One region of the Glutamicibacter soli genome, then DNA from elsewhere that is predicted to be linked to it. Evidence: predicted binding sites of a transcription regulator. Region 1 holds the regulator's gene; the other holds the start of a gene.
The links. The regulator HrcA, encoded in region 1, represses chaperone genes, less so after heat shock. The targets are predictions, from matches to a motif close to TTNGCACTCGNNNNNNNCGAGTGCNAA.
Positions count from the first base shown of each region.

Region 2: groL (chaperonin GroEL) is a predicted target of HrcA. The motif match lies at 5,109-5,135, and genes of this name have one in related genera.

Region 1 is NZ_CM125969.1:1,854,835-1,864,223, reverse strand. It holds gene lepA (translation elongation factor 4) at 1-1,465, shown strand, start outside; gene hemW (radical SAM family heme chaperone HemW) at 1,470-2,699, shown strand; gene ACTX90_RS08860 (DUF4870 domain-containing protein) at 2,729-3,076, opposite strand; gene ACTX90_RS08855 (DUF3097 domain-containing protein) at 3,222-4,091, opposite strand; gene hrcA (heat-inducible transcriptional repressor HrcA) at 4,219-5,232, shown strand; gene dnaJ (molecular chaperone DnaJ) at 5,299-6,420, shown strand; gene ACTX90_RS08840 (16S rRNA (uracil(1498)-N(3))-methyltransferase) at 6,424-7,197, shown strand; gene ACTX90_RS08835 (GerMN domain-containing protein) at 7,279-8,205, opposite strand; gene ACTX90_RS08830 (PhoH family protein) at 8,508-9,389, shown strand, end outside.
Region 2 is NZ_CM125969.1:603,431-612,819, forward strand. It holds tRNA gene ACTX90_RS02950 (tRNA-Val) at 81-154, shown strand; gene ACTX90_RS02955 (LLM class flavin-dependent oxidoreductase) at 210-1,268, opposite strand; gene ACTX90_RS02960 (threonine/serine exporter family protein) at 1,479-3,149, shown strand; gene ACTX90_RS02965 (uracil-DNA glycosylase) at 3,156-3,929, opposite strand; gene ACTX90_RS02970 (DUF3263 domain-containing protein) at 4,087-4,377, shown strand; gene ACTX90_RS02975 (LytR C-terminal domain-containing protein) at 4,424-5,035, shown strand; gene groL (chaperonin GroEL) at 5,333-6,967, shown strand; gene ACTX90_RS02985 (DUF4031 domain-containing protein) at 7,064-7,960, opposite strand; gene ACTX90_RS02990 (LPXTG cell wall anchor domain-containing protein) at 8,194-9,389, shown strand, end outside.

The DNA of each region.
Region 1 (9,389 bases):
GGCGAACCTGTATCTGGCGATCGAGGGCGACCTGACGATCATCCCGGTGCTGAACAAGATCGATCTGCCCAACGCGCAGCCTGAGAAGTACGCGGCCGAACTGGCGAACCTGATCGGCTGCGAGCCTGAGGAAGTGCTGAAGGTCTCCGGCAAGACCGGCGAAGGCGTCGAGGCGCTGCTGGACGAAGTCATCAAGCAGCTGCCTGCCCCGGTCGGCGAGGCCGACGCCCCGGCCCGCGCGATGATCTTCGACTCGGTCTACGACACCTACCGCGGCGTGGTCACCTACGTTCGCGTGGTCGACGGCAAGCTGGAACCGCGCGAGCGCATCCAGATGATGTCCACCGGCACCACCCACGAACTGCTGGAAATCGGTGTCTCCTCCCCGAATCCGATCCCGTCCAAGGGCCTGGGAGTGGGCGAGGTGGGCTACCTGATCACCGGCGTGAAGGACGTGCGCCAGTCGAAGGTCGGCGATACCGTCACCAACTCGCTGAAGCCCGCCACCGATTCCCTGGGCGGCTACGAAGAGCCCAAGCCGATGGTGTTCTCCGGCCTGTACCCGCTGGACGGCACCGACTACCCGGCGCTGCGCGACGCGTTGGACAAGCTGCAGCTGAACGACGCCGCGCTGATCTACGAACCGGAAACCTCCGTGGCCCTGGGCTTCGGCTTCCGTGTGGGCTTTCTGGGCCTGCTGCACCTGGAAATCACCCGCCAGCGCCTTGAAAGCGAATTCAACCTCGACCTGATTTCCACCGCCCCGAACGTGGTGTACGAGGTCATGGGCGAGGACAAGCAGCTGATCACGGTGACCAACCCCTCGGAATTCCCGGACGGGAAGATCCTCGAGGTGCACGAGCCGATGGTCGCCGCGACCATCCTGGCCCCGAGCGAGTTCATCGGCGCCGTCATGGAGTTGTGCCAGTCCCGCCGCGGCACCATGCGCGGCATGGACTACCTCTCCGAGGACCGCGTGGAAATGCGCTACCACCTGCCGCTGGCCGAGATCGTGTTCGACTTCTTCGACCAGCTCAAGTCCCGCACCCGCGGCTACGCCTCGCTGGACTGGAAGGCCGACGGCGAGCAGGTCGCGGACCTGGTCAAGGTCGACATCCTGCTGCAGGGCGATACGGTCGACGCGTTCTCCGCGATCACCCACCGCGACAAGGCCTACAGCTACGGCACCATGATGACCTCGAAGCTGCGCGAGCTGATCCCGCGCCAGCAGTTCGAGGTGCCGATCCAGGCCGCGATCGGTTCGCGCATCATCGCCCGCGAGAACATCCGCGCGATCCGCAAGGACGTGCTTGCCAAGTGCTACGGCGGCGACATCAGCCGCAAGCGCAAGCTGCTGGAAAAGCAGAAAGAAGGCAAGAAGCGCATGAAGATGGTTGGCCGCGTGGAGGTCCCGCAGGAGGCGTTCATCGCCGCGCTGTCCACCGATGAGCCGAAGAAGAAGTAGCTAGATGCCCTCAGTATTGCCTGACGGCGATCCGGCTCCGGCCGATGGTCTGCTCCCCGCAGCGTGCGCGCACGGTGCGGCGGAGCGGACCATGTCCTTTTATGTCCACATTCCGTTCTGCACGGTGCGCTGCGGCTACTGCGATTTCAACACGTATACCGCAACCGAGCTGGGCAATGGCTCCAGCCAGGCCACCTACGCTGCCACGGTGGGCCAGGAGATCGGCTTCGCCCGCGGCGTGCTTGACCGTTCCGGGGTACCGCACCGCGAAATCGACACGGTCTTCTTCGGCGGCGGCACCCCGACCCTGCTGCCCGCCTCGGACCTGGTTTCGGTGCTCGGCCGGATCCGCGACGAGTTCGGCATCAAGCCCGGCGCTGAAATCACCACCGAAGCCAACCCGGACTCGGTGAGCCGCGAAAGCCTGCGTCAGCTGGCCGACGGCGGGTTCACGCGCGTGTCCTTCGGCATGCAGTCAGCCGTGCCGCATGTGCTGAAGGTGCTCGAGCGCACCCATGACCCGGCGCGCGTGCCGCAGGCCGTGGCCTGGGCCCGCGAAGCAGGGCTGGATGTCAGCGTCGATCTGATCTACGGCACCCCGGGGGAGTCGCTGGCGGATTGGCGTACCAGCATCGAGGCCGCGCTGAGCTACGAGCCGGACCATATCTCCGCTTATGCGCTGATCATCGAGGACGGCACCAAGCTGGCCGCGCAGATCCGCCGCGGCGAGGTTCCGGACATTGACGACGACGACCACGCGGAGAAGTACCAGCTGGCCGATCAGCTGTTCGAGGCCGCCGGCCTGCAGTGGTACGAGGTGAGCAACTGGGCGCGCGGCGAAGGGCATGCCTGCCGCCACAACATCGCCTACTGGCAGGGCGGGGACTGGTGGGGCGCAGGCCCCGGCGCGCACTCGCATGTCGGCGGGCTGCGCTGGTGGAACGTCAAGCACCCGGCCGCCTACCAGCAGCGCATCGACGGCGGCATCTCGCCCGGACACGGCCGCGAGTTCCCCGACGCGCAGGCAGTTCAGCTCGAACGCACCATGCTGCTCACCCGGCTCAGCTCCGGCATGCAGATCAGCGAACTGGAATCCGCCGGCCGCACCAAGGTCGCCGGGTTGATCGCCGACGAGCTGATCGATGCCAAGGCAGCGTTCGCCGGACGCATCGTGCTAACGCAAAGAGGCCGGCTCCTGGCCGACCTCGTGGTGCGTGAGCTGCTGGATTTCTAGGACGTTCGCAAGCGCTGGCGTCCCTGCCGCTACTTCATCAACCGCAGGTTGATCGGGTAGCGGTAGGGGCGTCCCTTGTTTGCCTGGATCGCGGCATACGCGCCCATCAGGGTCATGAAGACCCACAGGCACACGGCGATGACCGCGAAGAGCCAGCCGATGCCCGGCAGCAGGTTCAGGATGTTCAGCACGATCGCCAGAATGGTCAGCGGGAAGGTGAAGTTGAACGCTTCCTTGGATTCCTGGGCGGTGAAGGGGCCGCGGTCGCGGTAGACGGCGAAGATGATGGCCGAGGGAATGCAGCCGAGGATCGCGCCGAAATGCGCCATCATGGCCCACTGGCGGTCTTCCGACGGGGAGAGCGGCAGCGCGGACACGTTTGATCCCTCGAAACGCGAATTCTCAGATGATGGTACCTGGCGAGATGTCACGGAAATGTCCTTGTCTTACGGTGCGGCTTCTCCACCATGATATCGAGCTTCCGCTGACGCCCCGCCCAATGGCACCCTGAAAGTCCAAATCTTAGTCAATTGTTAGGAAACCGTAATCTTCCGTGGTAAGGAAATCGATTAGTTCCTCAACTTTACCCAATAGCGCCGGTTCCAGCTGTCCGTAGTGCTTGACCGTGGACAGGATCCGCTGCCAGCCGATGCCGATATCCTCGGCGGTTGCATGCGGCCAGCCGAAGGCGCGCAGCACGCCGGTTTTCCAGTCGGTCCCGCGGGGGATGACCGGCCAGGCCTTGATGCCCAGCGTGTCCGGCTTGATCGCCTGCCAGACATCCACGTACGGGTGGCCGAGGATCAGCACGTTGCCCGCAGCCCCGGGGACCTTCATGGCCTCGGCGACGATGCGCTCTTCCTTGGTTCCGGAAATCAGGTGGTCGACCAGGATGCCCAGGCGGCGGGTCGGCGAGGGGTTGAATTGGCGGATGGCCCCGGCCAGGTCGTCGACGCCATGCAGCGGTTCGACGACGATGCCCTCCACGCGCAGGTCGTGGCCCCAGACCTTCTCGACCAGTTCCGCGTCGTGCTTGCCTTCGACCCAGATGCGGCTGGCGCGGGCGGTACGGGCCTTGAGGTCTGCCACCGCGCGCGAGCCGGAGGCGGAGATCATGGTGCTCGGCGCCTTGGCCTTCGCGACAGGTTCGACGATCTCCACCGGTTCGCCCTCCAGCAGGAAGCCGAAGCCGGCCTGGAAGGAACGGGTCTTGCGGTGGCGGTCCTCCAGCACGATCACGCGCATGCCGCCGGACTTCTCGGTCTTGACGACCTCGCCGACCCAGCCGGAGACCGCATCTTCCAGGATTATGCCGCGTTCAACGGGCACCTGGCGGAGTTTTTTGGGTGCCGGAGCACTCAGGTCTTGCGGTCCCCAGGAGAAATTGGACACGGACTGCCTTTCGCTGTGATCGAATACGCTCGAAATCCAATGCTAGCAACTGCCGAAGGTATTAGACTTGGCACTTGACAGGTTAGAGTGCCAATTGTGCGGGCGTGGTTTCCCGGGAGGTGTTTTCGTGAGCGAAGTACGACGTCTTGACGTGTTGCGCGCCATCGTGGAGGACTATGTCCAGTCCCGCGAGCCCGTAGGTTCCAAGGCGCTGCGCGAACGGCACAACCTCGGGGTCAGCGCCGCCACCATCCGCAATGACATGGCCCTGCTCGAAGAGGAGGGCTTGATCGCCGCCCCGCACACCTCCTCGGGGCGCATCCCCACGGAGAAGGGCTACCGCCGCTTCGTGGACGAGATCGGCGAGCTCAAGCCGCTGTCGCGCGCCGAGCGCGAGGCGATCAACAAGATCCTGGACAGCTCGCAGGACCTCGACGAGATGCTGCACAGCACCGTGCGCCTGCTGGCCCGGCTGACCAACCAGGTTGCCATGATCCAGGTGCCGCACTACGACACCGCGGAGCTGCGCAACCTCGACCTGGTGGGCTTGGGCTCGGGCCAGGTGCTGATGGTGATGATCGCCTCCAACGGCACCGTGGACCAGCGCATGATCGCGGTGACCCGGCCGTACTCGGACGAGGAGCTGGACAACCTCAAGCAGTGGCTGCTGACTTCCTTCGGCGGCCACCGGCTGGCGGACCTCGTCGGCCCGCTGAGCAACGAGGCAGTGGTTCCGGCGCAGCACGAGACGCCGCTGGTGGGCAGCGTGCTGCGGTCGCTGGAGGAAATGGCGCAGGCGGCGAACGTGCAGCGCATCGTCATGGCCGGCACCGCGAACCTGGCCCGCGTCGAGGGGGACTTCCCGCTGAGCATCACTCCGGTGCTCGAGGCGCTGGAGGAGCAGGTGGTGCTGCTGAAGCTGTTCTCCGAACTGGAGGCGGATTCGCGCGGCCTGGCCGTGGCCATCGGCACCGAGAACCACTACGGGCAGCTGACCGACGCGGCGGTCATCGCCACCACCTACAGCAACGACCAGCGCAGCAAGCTCGGCGTGCTCGGCCCGACCAGGATGAACTATTCCTCCTCCATGGCCTCGGTGCGCGCGGTGGCCCGCTACCTGTCGAAGATTTTGGCGAACTAGCCCCGCGGCCGGTTCGCAGCACAACTTGAGAAGTGAAATTTTAAAGGAAAGGACACGGCGAAGATCGTGAGCTCGCATTACGAGACCCTGGGTGTCGCCAAGGACGCGACCCCGCAGGAAATCAAAAGCGCCTACCGCAAGCTGGCGCGCAAACTCCACCCGGACGTGAATCCCAGCGAGGACGCGGCCGAGCAGTTCAAGCTGGTCACCCGCGCCTACGAGGTTCTTTCCGACGAGAAGAAGCGCGCCAACTACGACGCCACGGGCGACGAGAACGGCAACGGCCAGCCGGGCTTCGGCGGGGGCGCCGGATTCGGCGGCTTCGGCGACATCTTCGAGCAGTTCTTCGGCGGCGGCCAGGCGCAGGGGCCGATGTCCCGCACCCAGCCGGGCCGCGACGCGCTGATCACCATCACCATCGACCTGGAAGACGCCGTCAAGGGAACCGTCTACCCGCTGGAGATGGAAACCGCCGTCACCTGCAAGACCTGCCACGGCGACGGCACCCGCGAGGGCACCAGCCCGGTCACCTGCACCATCTGCCACGGCGCTGGCCAGGTCCAGCGCCCGGTGCGCTCCTTCCTGGGCCAGATGATGACGGTGGAAACCTGCGCCGCCTGCCACGGCTTCGGCACCACCATCCCGGATCCCTGCATCGAGTGCAACGGCGAGGGCCGCGTGCGCGAACACGTCTCCAAATCGCTGAACGTGCCGGCCGGCGTGGATTCGGGCACCCGCATCCAGCTGCGCGGCCAGGGCGAGGCAGGCCCGGGCGGCGGTCCGAACGGCAACCTGTTCGTCGAGGTCGACGTGCGCCGCCACAAGGTGTTCGAGCGCTCCGGCAACGACCTGCACGCCAAGATGACCATCCCGATGACCGCCGCGGCGCTGGGCTGCGAGCTGAAGCTGGAGACCTTCGACGGCGAGCAGACCCTGAACGTGGAGCCGGGGGCCCAGGACGGGGACACCCTGACCCTGCCGGCCCTGGGTGTGCCGCGCCTGCGCGGCGGCAAGCGCGGGGACATCATCGTGCACCTGCAGGTGGAGACCCCGACCAAGCTGGACGCCGCCCAGCGCGAGCTGCTCGAGCAGCTGGCCACGCTGCGCGGCGAAGAGCTGAGCGCCGGACGCGTCGAGCATTCAGGCGGCATGTTCTCGCGCCTGCGGGACAAGCTGAACCAGCGCTAGGCCATGAGCAACCACAGTTTCGTGATCGACCCGCAGCAGGGGGCCGAGGCCCGCGTGGGCGACACCCTGGCGCTGACCGGGCCGGAGGCGCACCACGCGGTGGCGGTCAAACGCACCCAGGCCGGCGAGCAGCTGGACCTGCTCGACGGCACCGGGCTGCGCCTGGTGGTCGAGGTGGCAGCCGCCTCCAAGGAGCTGCTCACGGTGACCGTGCTTGAACGGCTGCAGGAGCAGCCCCCGGAGCATCCAGCCACGCTCATCCAGGCGCTGTCCAAGGGGGACCGCGACCTGCAGGCCGTGGAATCCGCCGTGGAGCTGGGCGTCTTCACCGTCCGCCCATGGCAGGCCGAGCGCTCGATCGTGCGCTGGAACGCGGCGAAGGCGGACAAGGCGCTTGCCAAGTGGCGCGCCCAGGTGCGCTCGGCGCAGAAGCAGTCCCGGCGCAGCTTCGAACCCGAGGTGAAGGAGCTGGTCTCCAGCAAGTCGCTGGCCGCGGCGATTTCCGCGCACGCGGCCGCCGGCGACCTGGTGCTGGTGCTGCACGAGCAGGCGCGGGATTCGGTGGCCCAAGCCGTGTCCGGCTGGCTGCCCGAGGCGGCGCCGGGTACCGGCGTGGTGCTGGTCGTCGGCCCCGAGGGCGGCATCAGCGATGCAGAGCTCGACACGTTCGTGGCCGCCGGAGCGCATCCGGCGCTGCTCGGACGCCATGTGCTGCGCGCCTCCACCGCCGGCCCTGCCGCGCTGGTCCTGGTGCGCCACCTGCTCGGCGAGCTCTAGCCGGATTAATCAGCGGATGCCGCGAACCCCGAGGGGTTTGCGGCATTCGCTGTTTATTCGGTGGTGGGCGGGCGCCGGCGCTCAGCGCACGGTGAACTCGGAGCTGGTCTCGCCGACCTTGGCCTTGCTGCCGGCTTCCTCGCCCCAGACGCTCAGCGCGTAGCTGCCGGCGGGCAGCCGGGTGGTCAGCGTGAAGGATCCGTCGGGCTCCACGCTCTCGTCGTTGATCCGGTTGGCGGCGGTAATGACCTTGGACTGGCCGTCGGCGGCCTTGGCCTGCAGGGAGTAGAAGGTGCCGCCGTCGAAGCTGGAGGTGCGGCCGTGGAACTTCACGGCGCCCGCCGCGGTGGTGGTGCCGAACTGCGGGTCGATGATCCAGATCGGGGCCATGTACTTCGCGTCGCGCTGGTAGACGTCCTGCAGGCGGTATCCGCCGAAGACGGTGGCGTTCTGCTTCCCGTCGACCAGGATGCGCACGCTGGCGGGGGTGTCGCCGACCAGGATGCCCGCGTTGGAGGCCGCGGCGGTCGCGGTGAACACCAGCTGCTGGATGGCGCGCTCGGACAGGCCCTCGTCGAGCGTGGCGCTGAAGACCTTGGCCGGAAGGTCCAGCGTGATCAGGTTCTGGTTGTCGATGGAGACCCCGACGTCGTCGGTGGACTTCAGGTGCGTGTACCAGGCCGGGTCGGCCGACTTCCCGGCGAGCAGGTAGGCGATCGCGTCGCCGATCGGCTCCTGGTGGCGGGTGTCGGTGGCGTATTCGCGGTAGAGGTAGACCCCCGAGTCGGTGTTCTCCAGCCAGTAGACCGGCATCTTCTGCCCGGGGAAAGCCTGTTCCATCGAATCGGTGGCCTGCGGGACACCCTGCGCCGCGGCGGCGGAGTTTGCAGGCATCTCGAAGCTGTCGTCGCGCGCGGCAAGTCCGCAGCCGACCACCAGGGCCACCGCTGCGATGACGCCGGTCGCCGCGAAACGTCGCGGGATTCGGCGCTTGTACCACTGCTGCACGTTGGGACCAGTCCATCTGTTCTGCGGGGATTCTTGGGCGCCCGGAACGAGAACGTGGTTCCGCGCGCTCATATAGCGTGACACATCAAGGTGTGCGATGAGGCCGAAATTCGCCAAACCTACCAATCCGTAACCAAATCTATACCTTTGCGACCTGCTCGGATTAGATTCATTTCATACTAGTTTCAGAATTTTCAGCGCTCGGCGGAGCGCTACGTATCGCGTTGGGAGCCGGGGACTAGCTAGACTGGACTTGCGCAAGTTTTTTATTTTCCGAGCTCAAAAGGGGCACGAAGCACTGCATGCAGGTTGAACAGAACCAGAGGCAATCCGAGACCGGGCCGGCGACGCTGGCCATCACGTTCGAGACTCCCGAGCTGATGATCGCAACCCTGGGCCCGAACGACGAGTTGCTGCGCATCCTCACCGGCGCCTACCCGGACGTGCAGTTCCGCCCCAACGGGTCGACCCTGAGCCTCCTGGGCGATCCGGTCCAGGTGCGCAAGGCGCAGCGGGTGACCGAGGAAGCCAGGTCGCTGGCGCAGCGCGGCTCGCGGATGAGCGCGGAAACCATCGAGCAGATCATCAAGATGCTCAGCGCCGGGAACCGGGACGCCCCCACCGACGTGCTGGGGCTGAAGATCCTCTCCGGCCGCGGGCGCTCCATCCGGCCCAAGACGGTGAACCAGAAATCCTACGTGGATGCCATCGAGGACTCCACGGTGACCTTCGGCATCGGCCCGGCAGGCACCGGCAAGACCTTCCTGGCCATGGCCATGGCCGTCGCGGCGCTGCAGGACAAGCAGGTCAACCGCATCATCCTGACCCGTCCGGCGGTCGAGGCGGGGGAGAAGCTGGGTTTCCTGCCCGGCACCCTGAGCGAGAAGATCGACCCCTACCTGCGTCCGCTCTACGATGCGCTGCACGACATGGTGGATCCGGATTCGATCCCGCGGCTACTGGAGGCGGGCACCATCGAGGTCGCCCCGCTGGCCTACATGCGCGGGCGCACCCTGAACGACGCCTTCGTCATCCTCGACGAGGCGCAGAACACCACCAGCGAGCAGATGAAGATGTTCCTGACCCGCCTGGGCTTCGGCTCCAAGATGGTGGTCACCGGGGACGTCACCCAGGTCGACCTGCCGGGCAACGCGGTCTCCGGGCTGCGCATGGCCAGCGAGGTG
Region 2 (9,389 bases), 1.3 Mb from region 1:
CGATTCGGCACGATTTGGAACGTAGGTCGGAATGCGGCTAGGATTATCTAGGTGCTGAACCGGAAACGGACAGCGCAGATGGATCTTTAGCTCAGTTGGTTAGAGCGTTCGCCTCACACGCGAAAGGTCGCTGGTTCGAGTCCAGTAAGATCCACCGGTAAAAAAGCCACCGCAGAAATGCGGTGGCTTTTTCGCATCCGGGCTGGCCGCTAGTTCTGCGAGCCTTCGGTGAGCAGCTCGTAGATCCTCGGCTTGACCTCGGTTCCCAGCATTTCAATGCTCTTCATGAGGTGCTCGTGGGGCAGCGAACCGGCGGAGTACTTGATATCGATGCGGGACAGTCCGAGCGTGCGGACCGCCTTGGCCATCTTTCGTGCCACCGTCTCGGGGCTGCCTGCCATCATGGCGCCCTGCGGACCCATGGCCGCTTGCAGCTGGATGCGGCTGGCAGGACCCCAGCCGCGTTCGGCGCCCAAACGGTTCATGGTGCGCTGGTAGTGCGGCCAGAGCAGCTCCAGCGCTTCTTCGTCGGTATCGGCCACGAGTCCGTGGAAGTGGGCCCCGACCGGCTGTTCCGGTTCGCTGAACTCCTTCAACGCCCGGTGGTACAGGTCGACCAGTGGTTCGAAGGCCGCGGGCTGCCCGCCGATGATGGCCAGGAAGAGCGGCAGGCCATGGCGTGCGGCGCGGATGACTGACTGCGGGCTGCCGCCCACTCCGACCCATGTCGTCAACGGCTTGCCTTCGAGCAGCGGGTAGACCTGCTGGCCGCGCAGGGCCGCTCGGTGGCTGCCGGACCACGACACCGGATCGCCGTGGCGCAACTTGGCCATCAACGCGAGCTTCTCCTCGAAGAGCTCCTCGTAGTCTTCGAGGTCGAGACCGAACAGCGGGAAGGACTCGATGAACGAGCCGCGCCCGGCGATGATTTCCGCGCGGCCGTTGGACAGCGCATCCAGGGTGGCGAAGCGTTCGTACACGCGGACCGGATCGTCGCTGGACAGCACGGTGACTGCGGTGCCGAGCTTGATGTTCTGCGTGGTCGCCGCCAGCGCCGCGAGCACCGTCTCGGGTGAGGAGATCGAGAAGTCATCGCGATGGTGTTCCCCGATCCCGAAGAAGTCGAGTCCGACTTCTTCGGCCTTCTGGCCCTCGGCCAGCACGTTGCGGATCACCTGGGCGTGGGACAGCGGGGTTCCATTGGCGTCCTCGGTGATATCGCCGAAGGTCTCGGCTCCAACCTGCGGAAGTTTCACGGTGGTGTTCATGGGTTCGGCCTCTCGCTATATTGCATGCATATACATCTAATTTCCCACTGGGCGTAACTTGCCCCGCCCCGGAACTATTCCCCCCGGGGGCGTGCCACGCCCGAATGTGTTCGGCGATACGCCGTGATTTGGAGGATTCCCCAGCAACTTCCAGAAGTCGGGTTGTATCGTGATTTACATGCAACATCGAACGTTTCGGGAAGGTGATCCGTGGCGCAGTTGAACAACGACCAGTTCTCCGGAAATCCACGTGGTGCGGGGGACGATCCGGATCCGGCCGTCGGCGCATTGCCGCGGATCAGCACCAGCGAAATCAAGATGGGGCAGCTTGCCGAACCCGAGCATCATGAGGAGCCCACGGCCTCGGAACTGCCGCTGAACACTGCGGTCAGCGCCAGCGTCGCCGCGGCCCCTGCCTCGGACCCCGAATCGCGCACCGGCCGCGTTCACACCACGGACGAAGGCATCACCCTGGTGCCCACGCGGGCGAACCCGGTGGCCCGCAGCCTGCTGGCCAAGATGTGGATTTCCACCTCGCCGCCCACCCAGGCGCTGGACATCGTGGATCGCCTGCAGGGCACCCCCTACGCGAACCCCACGGTCAACAAGGACCAGGACGCGTCGGCCCGCCGCACGCTGGAGTTCGCGCTGGACCTGGGCGAGACACTGATCCGCTACGGCGCCGGCGCGCTGGAAGTGGAAACCAGCATCATCGCGGTGACCGCGGCGCTGGGCCTGAGCTACCTGGACGTGGATATCACCAACCAGTCGCTGCACCTGAACTACAGCCCGCCGGACGCCGAAAGCTACTCGATCCTGCGTGTGGTGCGTTCCTCCACGGCGAACTACGCGGGCCTGGTGCTGGTGCACCAGCTGGTCTCCGACATCATCGCCGGCGGCGTCTCGCGCAGCGAGTCCGCCAAGCGGCTCAAGGCGATCATGCGCAAGCCCAAGCCGTTCCCGCGCTGGATCGTTGCCAGCGGCAACGCGGTGTTCGCGGCGGCCTTCGTGCTGTTCATCGGCGGGTCGTGGCTCGGTGCGCTGGTGGCCATGGGCTCGTCCTCGATCGTCTCGCAGATCGGGCGCTACGGCGCCCGGTGGCGCGTGCCGGCCTTCTTCACCATTGCGGCCTCCACGTTTGTGGTCACGGGCATCGCGCTGGTGAGCTACGAGCTGCATGCGCCCATCGACCCGGCGCTGGTGGTGTCCGGCGGCATCCTGCTGCTGCTTCCTTCCGGGCGGTTCGTCTCCGCTCTGCAGGATGCGATCAATGGGTTCCCGGTGACCTCCGTGGGCCGCCTGTTCTCCGCGGGACTGACCTATACGGCCATCGTCTCCGGCATCTCCACCGCGCTGGTGATCTCCTCGGTGCTGGGCTGGGACAGCGTGGACGTGCACCAGATCGACAAGATCGCCTACCCGGCCTGGCTGCTGGTGATCCTGGTGGCGGTGGCGATCATCGCCGGCGCCGTCACGGAACAGAGCTCGGTGAAGCTGCTGCTGCCCACCGCCGGGATCGCCGTGGGCGGCTACCTGATCCAGCTGTTGTGCGAGTACATCGGGCTGGGCGTCCGGGCCACTCCGGCGGTGGTGGCCACGGTCATCGGCTTCGCGGCGCGCTTCGCGGCGGACAAGCTGCATTCCCCGCAGCTGGTCATCGCGGCTCCAGCGGTCATGTTCCTGCTGCCGGGCCTGATGATCTTCCGCGCGATGTACTCCATCGTGTTCGACTCCAGCGACATGTCCAGCGGCCTGGTGGAGATGTTCAACGCCTTCGCGATCATGCTCTCCATCGCCGGCGGCGTGGTCTTCGGCGACACCCTGTGCCGGCCGCTGACCTCCAGCGCGCGGCGCGAACGGCGGCTGATCCGCCGCCGCTGAATGCGGCTACAGCGCAGGCAACGACCAGTCGATCGGCGGCTGTCCGGATTCGGACAGCCGCCGATTGATTTCGGAGAAGGGCCGCGAGCCGAAGAACCCGCGCGAGGCGGACAGCGGCGAGGGGTGGGCGCTGGCCAGCTGCGGCATCCGGTCCATCAGCCCCGCCAGCTTCTGCGCATGCCTGCCCCAGAGCAGCGCCACCGGAGGGTTCTCGCGCTGGTTCAGCGCGCTGATGGCCGCTTCGACGACCGCGGACCAGCCCAGGCGCTGGTGCGCCCCGGCATGACCCGCCTGGACCGACAGCGACTGGTTCAGCAGCAGAACTCCCTGCTCATGCCAGGCGCTGAGATCCGGGTGGGCTGCCGGGGCAATGCCCAGATCGTCGTTCAGCTCCTTGTAGATATTGGACAGCGACCGGGGCAGCGGACGCACCGAAGCCTGGGCGGCGAAGGCCAAGCCGTTGGCATGGCCCGGGGTCGGATACGGATCCTGTCCGATGAGCACGACGCGCACCTGCGAGCGCGGAATGCGAAGTGCGCGCAACATCACGTGCGGTTCCGGGAGGATCTGCTCTCCGGCGGCGCTGCGTCGTGCCAGTTCAGCGGCGATCTTCCGGAGCTTGCCATCGAGTGGCAGCAGCACCGGGACCCAGTCCTGGGCGATGAATCCGCGCTCCGCCATGGATCTGGCGCCGTGGTGGAAGGGGAAATCCTCCGGCTCGTAGCGGGGGACCGGTACCGGCTCCGGGTCGCCGAACAGGGAGGGCTGCAGGTTGTCCATGGCATCCATTCTGCCGGTATTATGGCGTGGCTGTGCCCGCGGGCGCGGCGCAGCACAGGCGAGTTGGTTAGAATATCGGTGGTATGTCCGCCACTGGCGGAGCAGAACGCAGGGCCGAGACCGGACTTTGCCGGGTGAAGGAAAGAGGTGTGGACGCATGGCTGAGGGTGAAGTGCTGGTGGATTTCGTGATGAATCCCGACTCGGAACTCGATGAGCGTTCCCAGCAGATCCTGAACATGGAAAAGTTGTGGTGGAAGTATGCCGGCGCCAAGGAACAGGCCATTACCAAACAGTTCTCCATGTCGCCGACGAATTACTACCAGCTGCTGAACCAGCTGATTGAGACGGACGCGGCGTTGGCTTACGACCCAATGCTGGTCAAACGCCTGCGTAGGCTTAGGTCTACCAGACGTCGTGTGAGCGGTACCGTCGGCTCCGGACGCTAGTTTCCGGAACCGGCCGCGACCAGTCAGACCTCGAGCAAGGACAAGAATGACCAACTACCCACGTGACGAATTCGATCGCGTTCCGGAGTTCAACACCCGTGTGGGTTCGCACCACGCCAACGGGTGGGCGCAGTCTGCCGCCTCCACGACGTCCGGTGGAAAACTTCGTTGGGTAGTTATTGCAGCAGTGCTTGTCGTCCTGGTGGGCGCATTCGCCTACTTCTTCGGCCCCGGCGGCCTGAAGCCGATTGTCGGCTCCGCCCCGAACCCCACCGAAACCACCTCGGCAGCCCCGAGCGAGGACGCCACCTCCAGCCCGAGCGAAACCGAAAGCGCCACCCCCTCCGCCTCCAGCACCATCGATGATGACGACGTGCTCTTCGGGCAGCTGATCGGCGTCTACAACGGCGCCAGCATCGCAGGCATCGCCTCGGCCGGCGAAGACGCCCTGTCCGAGGCCGGATTCACCAATATCACCGCCAGCAACTGGACCCGCCCGGCCGAGACCTCCACCGTGTACTACACCTCGGAGGCCTATCGCACCACGGCCGAAAAGGCCGCTGAGGTGCTGAATATCGACGAGGTTCTGCAGACCCAGAACATTCCGAACCGGGTGACCGTGGTGATGGGCTCGGACGACACCCTCGAAGTACGCTAACCCCGCAGTATCCAATTGCTTCGCTGTGAGCCGATCAGCTTGCACTCGCAGGGCGAGAGTGCCAATATTTGTATTAGCACTCATGCGTTGCGACTGCTAACGCCGATCGGCTTTTCGCGTTTTAACCGCAGCCGGTCCGGCCTCAGACGTCGCTTCGCAGGGAGCGTGAAGAATACCTCAGATAGCGAGAGCTGACGCGGCTGCAGGCCCGATGCCCAGCCGTTGCACTCGTCCGTCGCGGGCGCTGTCTGTCGGTTGCATTTTCGCAAAATCGTCCCGAAAGGACCGAAAGCCACTATGGCCAAGATGATTGCATTTGACGAGGAAGCACGCCGCGGACTTGAGCGCGGCCTGAACACCCTTGCAGACGCCGTAAAGGTGACCCTGGGCCCACGCGGCCGCAACGTTGTTCTGGAAAAGAAGTGGGGTGCCCCGACGATCACCAACGATGGCGTGTCCATCGCCAAGGAGATCGAGCTCGAGGATCCATACGAGAAGATCGGCGCAGAGCTGGTCAAGGAAGTTGCCAAGAAGACTGACGACGTCGCAGGCGACGGCACCACCACCGCAACCGTTCTCGCCCAGGCACTGGTCAAGGAAGGCCTGCGCAACGTTGCCGCCGGCGCCGACCCGATCGCGCTGCGCCGCGGCATCGACAAGGCCGTAGAGGCCGTCACCGCCGAGCTGTTCGCCGCCGCCAAGAAGATCGAGTCCAAGGAGCAGATCGCTGCTACCGCCTCGATCTCCGCAGGCGACCCTGAGATCGGCGGCCTGATCGCCGAGGCTCTCGACAAGGTCGGCGAGCAGGGCGTCATCACCGTTGAGGAGTCCAACACCTTCGGCCTCGAGCTGGAGCTGGCCGAGGGCATGCGCTTCGACAAGGGCTACATCTCCGCATACTTCGTCACCGACGCAGAGCGCCAGGAGACCGTGCTGGAGGACCCATACATCCTCATCGTGAACTCCAAGATCTCCTCGGTCAAGGACATGGTCACCCTGCTGGAGAAGGTCATGCAGTCGAACAAGTCGCTGCTGATCATCGCCGAAGACGTCGAGGGCGAAGCCCTGGCCACCCTGATCCTGAACAAGATCCGCGGCCTGTTCAAGTCCGTTGCCGTCAAGGCTCCGGGCTTCGGCGACCGCCGCAAGGCCATGCTGACCGACATCGCCATCCTGACCGGCGGCCAGGTTGTCTCCGAGGAGATCGGCCTGTCCCTGGACAACGTGGGCCTGGAAGTTCTGGGTACCGCCCGCAAGGTCGTTATCACCAAGGACGAGACCACCATCGTTGAAGGCGGCGGCGAAGCCGACGCCATCGAAGGCCGCAAGGCCCAGATCGCAGCCGAGATCAAGAACACCGACTCGGACTACGACCGCGAGAAGCTGCAGGAGCGCCACGCAAAGCTCTCCGGCGGCGTCGCCGTGCTGAAGGCCGGCGCAGCCACCGAGGTGGAGCTCAAGGAGCGCAAGCACCGCATCGAAGATGCCGTGCGCAACGCCAAGGCAGCGGTGGAAGAGGGCATCGTCGCCGGCGGCGGCGTAGCCCTGATCCAGGCCGGCGCAGCAGCCTTCGAGAAGCTGTCGCTGGAAGGCGACGAGGCAACCGGTGCGAACATCGTGCGCGTCGGCATCGAAGCTCCGCTGAAGCAGATCGCCCTGAACGCCGGCATGGAGCCAGGCGTTGTCGCCGACAAGGTCAAGGGCCTGGCTGCCGGCCACGGCCTGAACGCCGCCACCGGCCAGTACGTCGACCTGCTGGAAGCCGGCGTGAACGATCCTGTGAAGGTGACCCGTTCGGCCCTGCAGAACGCCGCATCGATCGCAGGCCTGTTCCTGACCACCGAAGCCGTTGTCGCGGACAAGCCAGCTCCTGCCGGCGCCGCACCAGCCGGTGACGACATGGGTGGCATGGGCGGCATGGGCGGCTTCTAAGCTTCCCCGCCCGGCTCGGCACCCCGCCGAGACTACCTGGTGCCTGTGGCCCGTTTCCCCTGGGGAAACGGGCCACAGGCCGTTAAAAGCCGGAAGCTATTCGCCGAGCCAGCCGCGCAGCACTGAGATCTCCGCGCCGACGTTGCTGCGGGCCGCGTTTTCCCAGCGGTCGATGCCACGCACGGTGCTGTAGATGTTGTCCTTCTCCAGCAGCGAGCCCAGCACCTTGATCCGTCCGGCAGCCAGGGCCGGGCGCGGGAAATGCGCGTACTCCTGGTAGATCGCCTGGGCATAGCGCTGGTAGGCCGGCTGCGGGCGGGCCAGCACCTCAAGATCCGCATCGCACAGGATCCGGCCCAGGCGGTCGTGGTCGCCGGGGGAGTGCCCTGCGGTGAGCAGGATCAGTTCGCTGACCCTGGACACCGCCCCGGGGCTCAGCAGCCCGTAGAGGCGCTCGCGGGCAAGGATCGCGGACTTGGCCTCGTCGTCCGAGGCTCCGTGGTACACCGCGTCGTGGAACCAGGCGGCCAGCTGCAGCAGCATGCGCTCCTCGCCGTCGGCCTGGTCCTTCGCCAGCCAATCCAAGGCCTCCAGCACGGACAGCAGGTGGACCCTGTCGTGGTATCTGCGATGCGACTGCGACCAGCGTTCCAGCAGCTCGCGGCCCAGCTGGGGTTCGGTGGGCAGAGTTCGGGCCCAACGGCGGGACAGCACCGGTCCCAGCTTTTCCGGGCGGTACTTGGCCGGGATGCGCAGCCCGGAGGCGATCAGCGCCCGAGCCAGGTCGCCGGCCGAAACCTCGTGCGCGCCGTCCCGCACCAGCTCGGCATAGCGGGACTGCGACACGTCGTAGTGGTCCCTGTCGAACGCGCGCTCGGGTAGCTGGTGCGCACGGGCAAAGGCATGCAGTTCATCGAGCGTCGCATCGGAAACCAGATGCGAAAAGAGCGTTCCATGGGCAGGCCATGACGGTGGGTCGATCAGGATGCTCATAGGCTCTAGCCTACGTGTTGGTAACGGTTTTGAAGTCCCGTTCGGGGGCCCTGGGCACGGGTGGGCAAAGTCCCGTTGTAAGAGACGTGGAATTACTTGGCGGCGGTGCATTCTTCGGATAGGTTGTACTTTAATCATTCAGCACTTTCACAGGCCATAAATCTGTCATCACTGAAGCGGAACGCCTCGGCGTCCCGCAACTGCCTGTGACTTCTTTGGGGAATCGAGACACCATGTCGCCTAAGATCAATACCACCCTGCTTTCGGCAGCGGTTATTTCTGGACTTCTCGTCTCTGCCGCTCCGGCACAGGCTACCGAAACCACGGACGATGCCCTCCAGAGCATCACCGTTGCACAGCAGGAAACCCAGACCGAGCCGGCAGCGCCGGCGGCCATTGAGGCCCCCGTGCAGCAGCCTGCCGTCGAAACCCCTGTCGTGCCTGCGCCGCCAGTCGCCGAAGTGCCCACCGACAACGTGGAAGACATTGCAGTGGAAGCCCCGGCAGAGCAGACCGTCGTCCAGGAGTCGCAGGCCCCAGTCGAGGACAGCGTCGAGGAAACGGCTCCGGCTGCACCGGTGGAGGAGAATGCTTCAGTTGAGGATTCGGCTCCCGCGCAGGACCTAGCTGCCGGCACCGAGACCGGCGCGACCCAGCCAGCGGACGAGACCAGCTCCGCAACCGATGAGACGGTCGACTCCGACTACATCGAAGGAGTCGAATCGGACAAGGACTCTTTGGCATCGTTCCTCGAATCCGAGGCTGTCCAGCAGCTGTCGGACGAGTTCGGCGATCTCGACTCTGACATCTCCGAGGAGGAGCAGGCCTTCTGGGAAAAGGTTGATGCATTGCTGCCTGAGGGCAGCGAAGGCTGGGATGATGCCCAATGGGATGCCTTCTACGAAACCGAAGAAGGACAGCAGCTGCTGCAGCTGATCGAGGAAGAATTCGGTACCGAAGATCCGGAGATCTCCGACGAGGACCTGCAGTTCCTCGAAGAGATGATGGACCGTCTCCCCGCAGGCGCTGAAGAGTGGACCGATGAGCAGTGGGGCGAATTCTTCGCGACCGAAGATGGCCAGGAGTACCTAGCGCTCGTGCTGACCTATCTTTTGGATAGCGTCAGCAGCGAAGCGGAGCTTGAAGAGCTCCTGGAATCGATCTGGGCGGAGTTCCCCGGCGATCAGCAGTGGCTCGAAGATTTCCTGGCTTTCTACTTCGGTGAAGAAGCACCGGAGGGCGAGAAGCCCGAGGCGAAGCCCGAAGCCAAGCCTGAAGCAAAGCCATCCGAGAAGCCGGTAGAAATCAAGCCGGCAGGATCCATCGACAAGAAGCCGGAGAACACCGGCTCCGAATCGGCCAAGGGCGACGCGAAGCCGCAGGCCTCGGAGAACGAACTAGCTGATACCGGTTTCAACGGTGCGCTGCT